DNA from 2 places in the Streptomyces sp. NBC_00057 genome. Region 1 is predicted to be linked to the other one. Evidence: predicted binding sites of a transcription regulator. Region 1 holds the regulator's gene; the other holds the start of a gene.

Region 1 (4,735 bases):
CCCCCAAGGGAATCAGCGGCGTCCAGCGCTCCATCGCCCAACTCCTCGTAGAAGGACATGTCGACGACTCGATCGCCCGCCGCCTCGGCATGAACGTCCGCACCTGCCGCGCGCACGTCGCCAAACTGTCCGCAGTCCTCGGCAGCAACAGCCGGGCCCAACTCGGCTACCTGATAGCCCGGTCAGGGATTCTTGAACAGGATCCGGGCTGAAGCGGCCGCAATCGCAATACGGGGGGAGAGCGACCGCGGCTCCGCACCGGTGTGTGCATGAACCGGAACATGACGAGCCTCCCGCGCCGACTAGGCTTTCACCACCGTCATCTTGCTGCACTGCCAGAAGTGGGGGGTCACAGATGGACAGAGATGGGGACGAATTCACCCACTCCCACAGGGACGGCGAGTTGTGTGGGGCAGCGCTCCAGCTCTACGCCGAGGCTTCCTCCCGCCCGCCTCCGGCCACTGTCGGCGCTCGTCGCTCGGCGCTCAGTACGCCGGAGCCTCCCACAACTCCGCGGCGACGCACAGGGATCGGATCCGGCCGCGGGGGCCACGAGAGAACATCGGCAACGGCCGTGCCCCCTGCCCCGCTGCTCAGCCGCACGCCACCGAACGCTTGGCCGCCGCACCGTGCCGGGTGCACGGCTGGTCGGCAAGGAGCGTGATCGCGCACAAGGAGTGGACCCGGCGCAAGATCGACCCGTCGTTCTCGATGACCTCGATGCGGAACCGGATCGCGGCCCGCCTCGGTTCGCTGCCCGCCGAGCCCGGCCTTCCCGTCCACGAGCCGTTTCCCGGCGCCGCCTTCGTCGTGCCGGGCAGGAACAGCCCGCTGGTGACCGCGGTCGGCAGGCGGCTGGTCGCCGAGGGGTGCGGACGCTACGCGGTCGGGCCCGGACCGGTATGGGACGAGGCCGACCGGCGCTCGTACGCCGCCTGGCAGCGCAGGCTCGGCTACAACGGCGGCTCGGCCGACGGCATCCCGGGACGCGCCGACTGGGACCGGCTGCGCGTCCCCCGTATGTGAGGAGACCCGCGATGACGCAGTCCGAGGCCGAGAGCATCGCTCTCGAGCTGGAGCGGCTGCACCGCTCCGTCGACGTCGGATTCGCTACTACCCGGGGTGACTTGGCACTGCTGCTGCAACGCGTCGACCAGACCGACAAAGCGCTCGGGGGGCACGAAGAACGCCTCGACGCGCTGGAGCGGGCCCGCTGGCCGCTGCCGTCGCCGGCCGCGGCGACCTCGTGCGCCGCGCTGGCCCTCACGCTCTGGCAGACCTCGGGGAAGTGGCCTCCTGGGACGCAGGGGAGATTGCCGTCCCCTGCAAAGAAAGGACGTAGAAGGGTCAGGGCCCGTCCCCCGTGCGCTTCACGGGAGACGGGCCCTTTCCTCGTACGTACGGTGCGGGTACGCCGAACCCGCTCAGTCCTTCGGCCGCTTCGGCCGCCAGACCACCAACGCGCTGGTCTGCTGCACATCCTGATACGGCACCAGATCACGCCGGTACGAGGCATGCACCTGGGCCTCGCGCTGCTGCATCGCCACCGCCGCGCCGTCCACCGCCGCCGAGAGTTCGGCGACGCGCTGCTGGAGGGCGGCGACCTGGTTCTCCAGCTCGATGATGCGCTTGATGCCGGCGAGGTTGATGCCCTCGTCCTGCGACAACTGCTGCACGGTGCGCAGCAGCTCGATGTCGCGGGCCGAGTAGCGCCTGCCGCGCCCGGCCGTGCGGTCGGGGGAGACCAGGCCGAGGCGGTCGTACTGGCGCAGCGTCTGCGGATGCAGGCCCGAGAGCTGGGCCGCGATCGAGATCACGTACACCGGTGATTCATCGGTCAGTTCGTACGGATTGCGTCGTCGGCCGTCCACCTCAAGCTCCCTTCGCAGCCTGGAACAGCTCCGCCCGCGGGTCGTGGCCCGCGGTCGCCTTCCGGTAGGCCTCCAGCGCGTCCCTGGCCTCGGTGCTGAGGTCCTTGGGCACCGTCACCTCGACGGTGACCAGCAGGTCGCCCCGGGTGCCGTCCTTGCGTACGGCGCCCTTGCCGCGGGCGCGCATCGTACGCCCGTTGGGGGTGCCGGCCGGCAGTTTCAGGGTGACCGGCGGACCGCCGAGCGTGGGCACCTTCACCTCGCCGCCGAGCGCCGCCTCCGTGAAGTCGACGGGCACGGTGACCGTGAGGTTGTCGCCCCTGCGGCCGAAGACCGGGTGGGCGTCGACATGGACCACGACGTAGAGATCGCCGGCCGGTCCACCGCGCTCGCCCGGGCCGCCCTTGCCGCGCAGCCGGATCCGCTGGCTGTCCGAGACGCCCGCCGGAATCCTGACCTGCATGGTCCGGGAGGACTTCGCCCGTCCGCTGCCCTTGCAGACATCGCAGGGGTCCTGGGCGATGAGGCCCCGGCCCTTGCAGTCCACACAGGGGTCGGTGAGCGAGAAGCCGCCGCCGGTGCCGCGCGACACCTGGCCGGTGCCGAGACAGGTCGGGCAGACCCTGGGGGTGCCGTTCTTGTCACCGGTGCCGGAGCACGCCTTGCAGGGCGCCTGGCTGGACATCCGCAACGGGACCGTGGCCCCTTCGACCGCCTCGATGAAGCTGAGCGTCACCTCGGACTCGATGTCCTGGCCGCGGCGCGGCTGCACCCGCGTCCCCGTACCGCCCCGGTTGAACAGGCCGCCGAAGACATCGCCCAGGCCGCCGCCGCCGAAACCGCCGGCTCCGCCACCCGCGCCCCCGCCCTGGGTGCCTCCGAAGAGATCGCCCAGGTCGAAGTTGAAGTTACCCCCGGCGCCTCCGGGTCCGGCCCTGAAGCCGCCGTTGCCGAAGAGGGCGCGCGCCTCGTCGTACTCCTTGCGCTTCTTGCTGTCGCCGAGGATGTCGTTCGCCTCGGAGATCTCCTTGAAGCGCTCCTCCGCCTTGTCGTCGCCCTTGTTGGCGTCCGGGTGGAACTCGCGGGCGAGCTTCCGGTACGCCTTCTTGATCTCGGCGTCGGTGGCGTCCTTGGGGACGCCGAGGACCTTGTAGTAGTCCTTCTCGACGAAGTCCTTCGTGCTCATCGACGTCCCTCCTTCCGGACGATCGGCCATGCGACCGGCCCGTTGGCCGGTCGCATGGCCGGGCGGTGGGCCGCGAGGTGGTCAGACGCGATGTCAGACCTCCTCGGTGCCACCGCTCTCCTCGTCGGTTGCCTTCTCTTCCTTGCCTGCCGCACCCGGCTGGGGTTCGGCCACCGCCACCCGCGCGGGGCGGATGGTGCGCTCGCCGATCCGATACCCCGGCTGCAGGATCGCCACGCAGGTCGTCTCGGTGACATCCGGCGCGTACGAGTGCATCAGGGCTTCGTGGATCGTCGGGTCGAAGGGCTCGCCCTCCTTGCCGAACTGCTGCAGGCCCAGCTTGGCGACGACCGTCTCCAGTGATTCGGCCACCGACTTGAACCCGCCCACGAGCTCGCCGTGCTCACGGGCCCGGCCGACGTCGTCGAGCACGGGCAGGAGCTCGGACAGGAGACCCGCGACTGCGATCTCCTTGACCGTGGCCCGGTCCCGCTCGACGCGGCGACGGTAGTTCTGGTACTCGGCCTGGAGCCGCTGGAGGTCGCCCGTGCGCTCGTTGAGCGCGGTGCGGACCTGGTCCAGCTGGGCCGTCAGACCGACTGTCTGTACTGCGTCCCCGGCCGGGGACGCCTCCTCCTCGGAAGAGGAAGCGACGTCCTTCGGCTCAGCTCCGTCAGGGGTGGCGCCGGAGGGGACGTCGGGCTTCTCCTCGAAACCCGGAGTCTCCTCGGTCACATCGCACCGCCCTTCGCGTCCTTCTCGTCGTCCACGATCTCGGCGTCGACGACGTCGTCGTCGGCCTTGGCCTGCTGGGCGCCCGGCTGCGGGTCACCCTGCGGGCCGCCCTCGGCCTGGGCGTTGGCGTACATCGCCTGGCCCAGCTTCTGGGAGACGGCCGCAACCTTCTCCGTGGCGGTACGGATCTCGGCGGTGTCCTCGCCCTTGAGCTTCTCCTTCAGCTCGGTGAGCGCGGTCTCCACCTCCGTCTTCACGTCACCGGGGACCTTGTCCTCGTTGTCCTTGAGGAACTTCTCCGTCTGGTAGACGAGCTGCTCGCCCTGGTTGCGGGACTCGGCGGCCTCGCGACGGCGGTGGTCCTCCTCCGCGTACTGCTCGGCCTCCTCACGCATCCGGTTGACCTCGTCCTTGGGCAGCGAGGAGCCGCCGGTGACGGTCATCTTCTGCTCCTTGCCGGTGCCGAGGTCCTTGGCGGCGACGTGCATGATGCCGTTCGCGTCGATGTCGAACGCGACCTCGATCTGCGGGACGCCACGCGGGGCCGGCGGCAGGCCGGTCAGCTCGAACATTCCGAGCTTCTTGTTGTACGCCGCGATCTCGCGCTCGCCCTGGTAGACCTGGATCTGCACGGAGGGCTGGTTGTCCTCGGCCGTCGTGAAGATCTCGGAGCGCTTGGTCGGGATCGTGGTGTTGCGCTCGATGAGCTTCGTCATGATGCCGCCCTTGGTCTCGATGCCGAGGGAGAGCGGGGTGACGTCGAGCAGCAGGACGTCCTTGACCTCGCCCTTGAGGACACCGGCCTGGAGCGAGGCGCCGATGGCGACGACCTCGTCCGGGTTCACACCCTTGTTGGCCTCCTGGCCACCGGTCAGCTCCTTGACGAGCTCGGCGACGGCCGGCATACGGGTGGAGCCACCGACGAGAACGACGTGGTCGATCT
Region 2 (4,735 bases), 1.8 Mb from region 1:
CGGCGACGCGGGCTCCGACGCCAAGGGCTCCTTCGGCCCGGTGGACTGCCGCAAGGCGAAGTGCATAGCCCTGACCTTCGACGCGGGACCGGGCGAGGACACCCCGCATCTGCTGGACATCCTCAAGGAGAAGAAGGTGCACGCGACCTTCTTCCTGCTGGGCAAGAACCACGTCAAGAAACACCCCGACACCGTGCGCCGGCTCGCCGCCGAGGGGCACGAGGTGGCCAACCACACCTGGTCCCACGAGATCCTGACGGACAGGAAGCCCGCCGAGATACGCACCGAGCTGGAGAAGACGCAGGGCGCGATAGCGGAGATCACCGGCAAGAAGCCGCGCCTGATGCGCCCGCCGCAGGGCCGTACCGACGACACCGTCTCGGACATCAGCAAGGACCTGGGGCTCTCCCAGATCCTGTGGAGCGCGACCGCCAAGGACTACTCCACGACCGACTCGGCGCTGATCGAGAAGCGCATCCTGGACCAGGCGAGCCGGGACGGCATCATCCTGCTGCACGACATCTACAAGGGGACGGTGCCCGCCGTGCCGGGCATCATCGACGCGCTGAAGAAGCAGGGCTACACCTTCGTCACCGTCCCGCAGCTGATGGCGCCCGCAGAGCCGGTCCCGGGGACCATCTACCGCCCCTGAGCCGTACGTCCCGGAAGGCGGGGCCCCAGGCGCACGCGGAACGGCCCACCCACCCGTTGCCGGGAAGGCGGGCCGTCCGTACCGGTCGCGCACGTGGCGCCACGCCCGTCACGCCATGGCGCCTACGCCGCGGCCGGGATCCTCTCCTCGGGCCTGGCCGCGGAGGCCGGGGCGAGGGCGATCTCCAGCACCTGGCGAACGTCCGTCACCGGGTGGACCTCCAGGGTGTCCAGGACCTCGGCCGGGACATCGTCCAGGTCGGCCTCGTTCCGCTTCGGGATCACCACGGTGGTGATCCCGGCCCGGTGCGCGGCCAGCAGCTTCTGCTTCAGGCCGCCGATCGGCAGCACCCGTCCGGTGAGCGAGACCTCACCGGTCATCGCCACATCCGTACGGACCAGCCGTCCGGAGAGCAGCGAGGCCAGCGCAGTCGTCATGGTGATGCCGGCGCTCGGGCCGTCCTTCGGGACCGCGCCCGCCGGGAAGTGGATGTGCACGCCGCGGTCCTTCAGATCCGCGACCGGCAGCTCCAGCTCCGCGCCGTGCGACCGCAGGAAGCTCAGCGCGATCTGCGCGGACTCCTTCATGACATCGCCGAGCTGACCGGTGAGGGTCAGTCCGGACGCCCCGGTCTCCGGATCGGCCAGCGACGCCTCCACGAACAGCACGTCACCACCGGCACCGGTCACCGCGAGTCCGGTGGCCACACCCGGCACCGCGGTGCGGCGCTCGGCCGGGTCCTGGGCGGACTCGGGGATGTGGTGCGGCCGGCCGATCAGACCGCGCAGATCCGCTTCGGTGACCGTGAACGGGAGTTCCCGGTCACCCAGTTCATGCTGGGCCGCGACCTTGCGGAGCAGCCGGGCGACGGCCCGCTCCAGGTTTCTTACGCCCGCTTCACGGGTGTACTCGCCGGCCAGCTTACGCAGCGCGGACTCGTCGAGCGTCACCTCGTCCTTCTCCAGACCGGCCCGCTCCAGCTGGCGCGGGAGCAGGTGGTCGCGGGCGATGACGACCTTCTCGTCCTCGGTGTAGCCATCGAGCCTGACCAGCTCCATACGGTCGAGCAGGGCCTCCGGGATGGCTTCGAGCACATTGGCCGTCGCCAGGAAGACGACATCGCTGAGGTCGAGTTCGACCTCCAGGTAGTGGTCACGGAAGGTGTGGTTCTGCGCCGGGTCGAGGACTTCGAGGAGGGCGGCAGCCGGGTCGCCCCGGAAGTCGGAGCCGACCTTGTCGATCTCGTCGAGCAGGACGACCGGGTTCATCGAACCGGCCTCCTTGACGGCCCGGACGATTCGTCCCGGCAGGGCACCGACGTAGGTACGCCGGTGGCCGCGGATCTCCGCCTCGTCCCGTACACCGCCGAGCGCGACGCGGACGAACTTGCGTCCCATGGCGTGCGCGACGGATTCACCGAGCGAGGTCTTGCCCACGCCCGGCGGACCCACCAGCGCCAGCACGGCACCGCCGCGCCGCCCGCCGACGACACCGAGGCCGCGCTCCGAACGCCGCTTGCGTACCGCCAGGTACTCGGTGATCCGCTCCTTCACGTCCTGCAGACCCGCGTGCTCGGCGTCGAGGATCTCCTGGGCGCCGCGGATGTCGTACGCGTCCTCGGTCCGCTCGGTCCACGGCAGTTCGAGGACGGTGTCGAGCCAGGTCCTGATCCAGGAGCCCTCGGGGCTCTGGTCGGACGAGCGCTCCAGCTTGTCGACCTCCTTGAGGGCGGCCTCACGGACGTGCTCGGGAAGATCGGCGGCCTCGACGCGGGCCCGGTAGTCGTCGGACTCGTCTGCGCCGGAACCAGGACCGCCGTTGAGATCGGAGAGCTCCTTCCGTACGGCTTCGAGCTGGCGCCGCAGCAGGAATTCGCGCTGCTGCTTGTCGACACCCTCCTGGACGTCCTTGGCGATGGACTCGGCGACGTCCTGCTCGGCAAGGTGTTCACCGAGCCACTGGATGGCGAGCTTCAGCCGGGCGACCGCGTCCACGGTCTCCAGGAGCTGCACCTTCTGGGCAGTGGTGAGGAAGGGCGAGTAGCCGGAATTGTCGGCGAGCGCGGAGATGTCCTCGATCTGCTGGACCCGGTCCACGACCTGCCAGGCGCCGCGCTTCTTCAGCCAGCTGGTGGCGAGCGCCTTGTACTCCTTGACCAGCTCGGCGGCGGCTCCGGGGAGCGGATCGGGGACGACCGCGTCGACCCGTGTCCCTTCCACCCAGAGCGCGGCACCCGGTCCGCTGGTCCCGGCCCCGATCCGTACCCGGCCACGGCCGCGGATGAGCGCGCCCGGATCCCCGTCCGAAAGCCGTCCGACCTGTTCGACGGTGCCGATGACACCGGTGCCGGTGTACGTCCCGTCGATCCGCGGCACAAGAAGCACCTCGGGCTTGCCGCCGCCCTCGCGGACTGCGGCCTGTGCGGCTTCCACGGCGGCGCGTACATCGGTGTCGGACAGGTCCAGAGGCACCACCATCCCGGGCAGCACGACCTCGTCGTCGAGCGGCAGCACGGGCAGGGCGAGCGGAGTGACCGCATGGGACTCGGTAGCCATGATCTCCCCTTCGGCAGTCAAGTTGAGTTATGCAGACTCAATGCTCCTGAGCCGCCCATTGTTCCCGGCGCATGTTCGCTGTGAGCGATCGACTGGATGCTGTCCGTTGAAGGCGAAGGTTGCGACGTGCACGTCAACGTTGCGACATGGCTTGCGACGTGCAGCGTTACCTTGCGACAAGGGGTCTGGCGACGAGCCGTGTCCACCCTCGGCAGACTGCGGACATGTCCACCGACGTGAGCGGAATGATCGAGTGCAGACCCTTGGCCCGAATCTGGGGGGAGGACGACGAGGACGCGGTATGGCACGCCGCCATTGACCTCTTCCTCCTCAACACCGGAAACGTCTATGACGCCTTCGCCTGCCTCTTCGGCGTCCGCAACTCCTTCGGGTTCCGTCCGCTGACCGAAGGCCGCGGTCTGCCGGTGGACGCCTCGGATGGACTGCGGGACGCGTTCAACGCGTGGGGCGGGCCACAGGACGCGCACGGAACGACCTGGATCAGCTGGGCCGAACTGGCAGCCGCCAACTGGGACGAGACCGATCGGTCCGGCACGCTCAGCCGAAGCACCGTTGCCGGGGCAGGAACCCACTGGGCGCCGGTCTGGGACGTGATGCGGACGCTGGCCGAGCTGCATGGACCAGAGCACGTGCGACTCGTGGTCTGGTTCGACTGATCAGGGAACTGAATGCTGCCCGTCGACACAGCTTGACTTCCCCATTGGGAAGCCATGGCCTGTTGGAAGGACCCCGAGATCGGCGACCCCAGGGGCGGGAACCGAGTTCGCCGGTCCGTGGGGCGGCTCGACACTCTCCGCGTGGCGGGGCAGGGGGATCTACCGGGCCCTGGTCGCCTCGCTCGCCGCCGCCCGCGGTGTCAGGTTCCTGCAGGTGGACGCCTCCGACGACAGCGCCCCGATCCTGCGGCGGCTGGGCTTCCACTCCGTGACCACCACCACGCCCTACGTGTGGTCGCCGCCGGGGCACTGACGGCGGCACGGGGCCTCGGACCGGCCGATGCCCCTAAGCCCGGCCCACCTGCGGAAAACCGGTCGGCAGCCGGACGGAACACCGGGCAGAGTGCCGGTATGAACGACGACCGAGGGATGAATCCGGACGGCACCATCCGGCGGGAGGGCTCGCTGAGCCGGGTACCGGCGGCGTTCGCCCCCGTGGTGGCGGCGGCCCGCGCCCGGATCGCCGAAGCGTTCGACGGCGCGCGGCTGCACAGCGCGTACATCTACGGCAGCATTCCGCGTGGCACGGCCGTTCCCGGTGTCTCCGATCTGGACCTGCTGCTCGCCCTGCGCACCGGGCCCACCGAGGCCGACGAGGCGGCGGCCCGGGCCGTCGAGGCCGGGCTGGACGCCTCGTTCGGCCAGATCGACGGCGTCGGCATCCTGCTGTTCGGCGCCGACACCCTCACCAGCGAACTCGAACGCAATGACCTCGGCTTCTTCCTCGCCTGTCTCTGCACCCCGCTGCTGGGCGAGGACCTCGCCGTACAGCTTCCGCGCTACCGCCCCAC

Evidence for each region. Region 1 encodes HspR, which represses chaperone genes until heat shock. Its sites were predicted from a motif close to TTGAGNNNNNNNNNCTCAA; they were not measured.
Region 2: the regulator HspR is predicted to act here: its motif matches at 3,230-3,248, upstream of lon (endopeptidase La).

Annotation. Positions count from the first base shown of each region.
Region 1 covers NZ_CP108256.1:4,895,368-4,900,102, reverse strand. The annotation lists gene OG953_RS23135 (helix-turn-helix transcriptional regulator) at 1-212, shown strand, start outside; partial or broken gene OG953_RS23130 (peptidoglycan-binding protein) at 559-1,026, shown strand; gene OG953_RS23125 (heat shock protein transcriptional repressor HspR) at 1,425-1,871, opposite strand; gene dnaJ (molecular chaperone DnaJ) at 1,873-3,057, opposite strand; gene grpE (nucleotide exchange factor GrpE) at 3,151-3,792, opposite strand; gene dnaK (molecular chaperone DnaK) at 3,789-4,735, opposite strand, start outside.
Region 2 covers NZ_CP108256.1:3,133,124-3,137,858, forward strand. The annotation lists gene OG953_RS14390 (polysaccharide deacetylase family protein) at 1-652, shown strand, start outside; gene lon (endopeptidase La) at 775-3,207, opposite strand; gene OG953_RS14400 (hypothetical protein) at 3,432-3,884, shown strand; partial or broken gene OG953_RS14405 (GNAT family N-acetyltransferase) at 3,982-4,197, shown strand; gene OG953_RS14410 (nucleotidyltransferase) at 4,296-4,735, shown strand, end outside.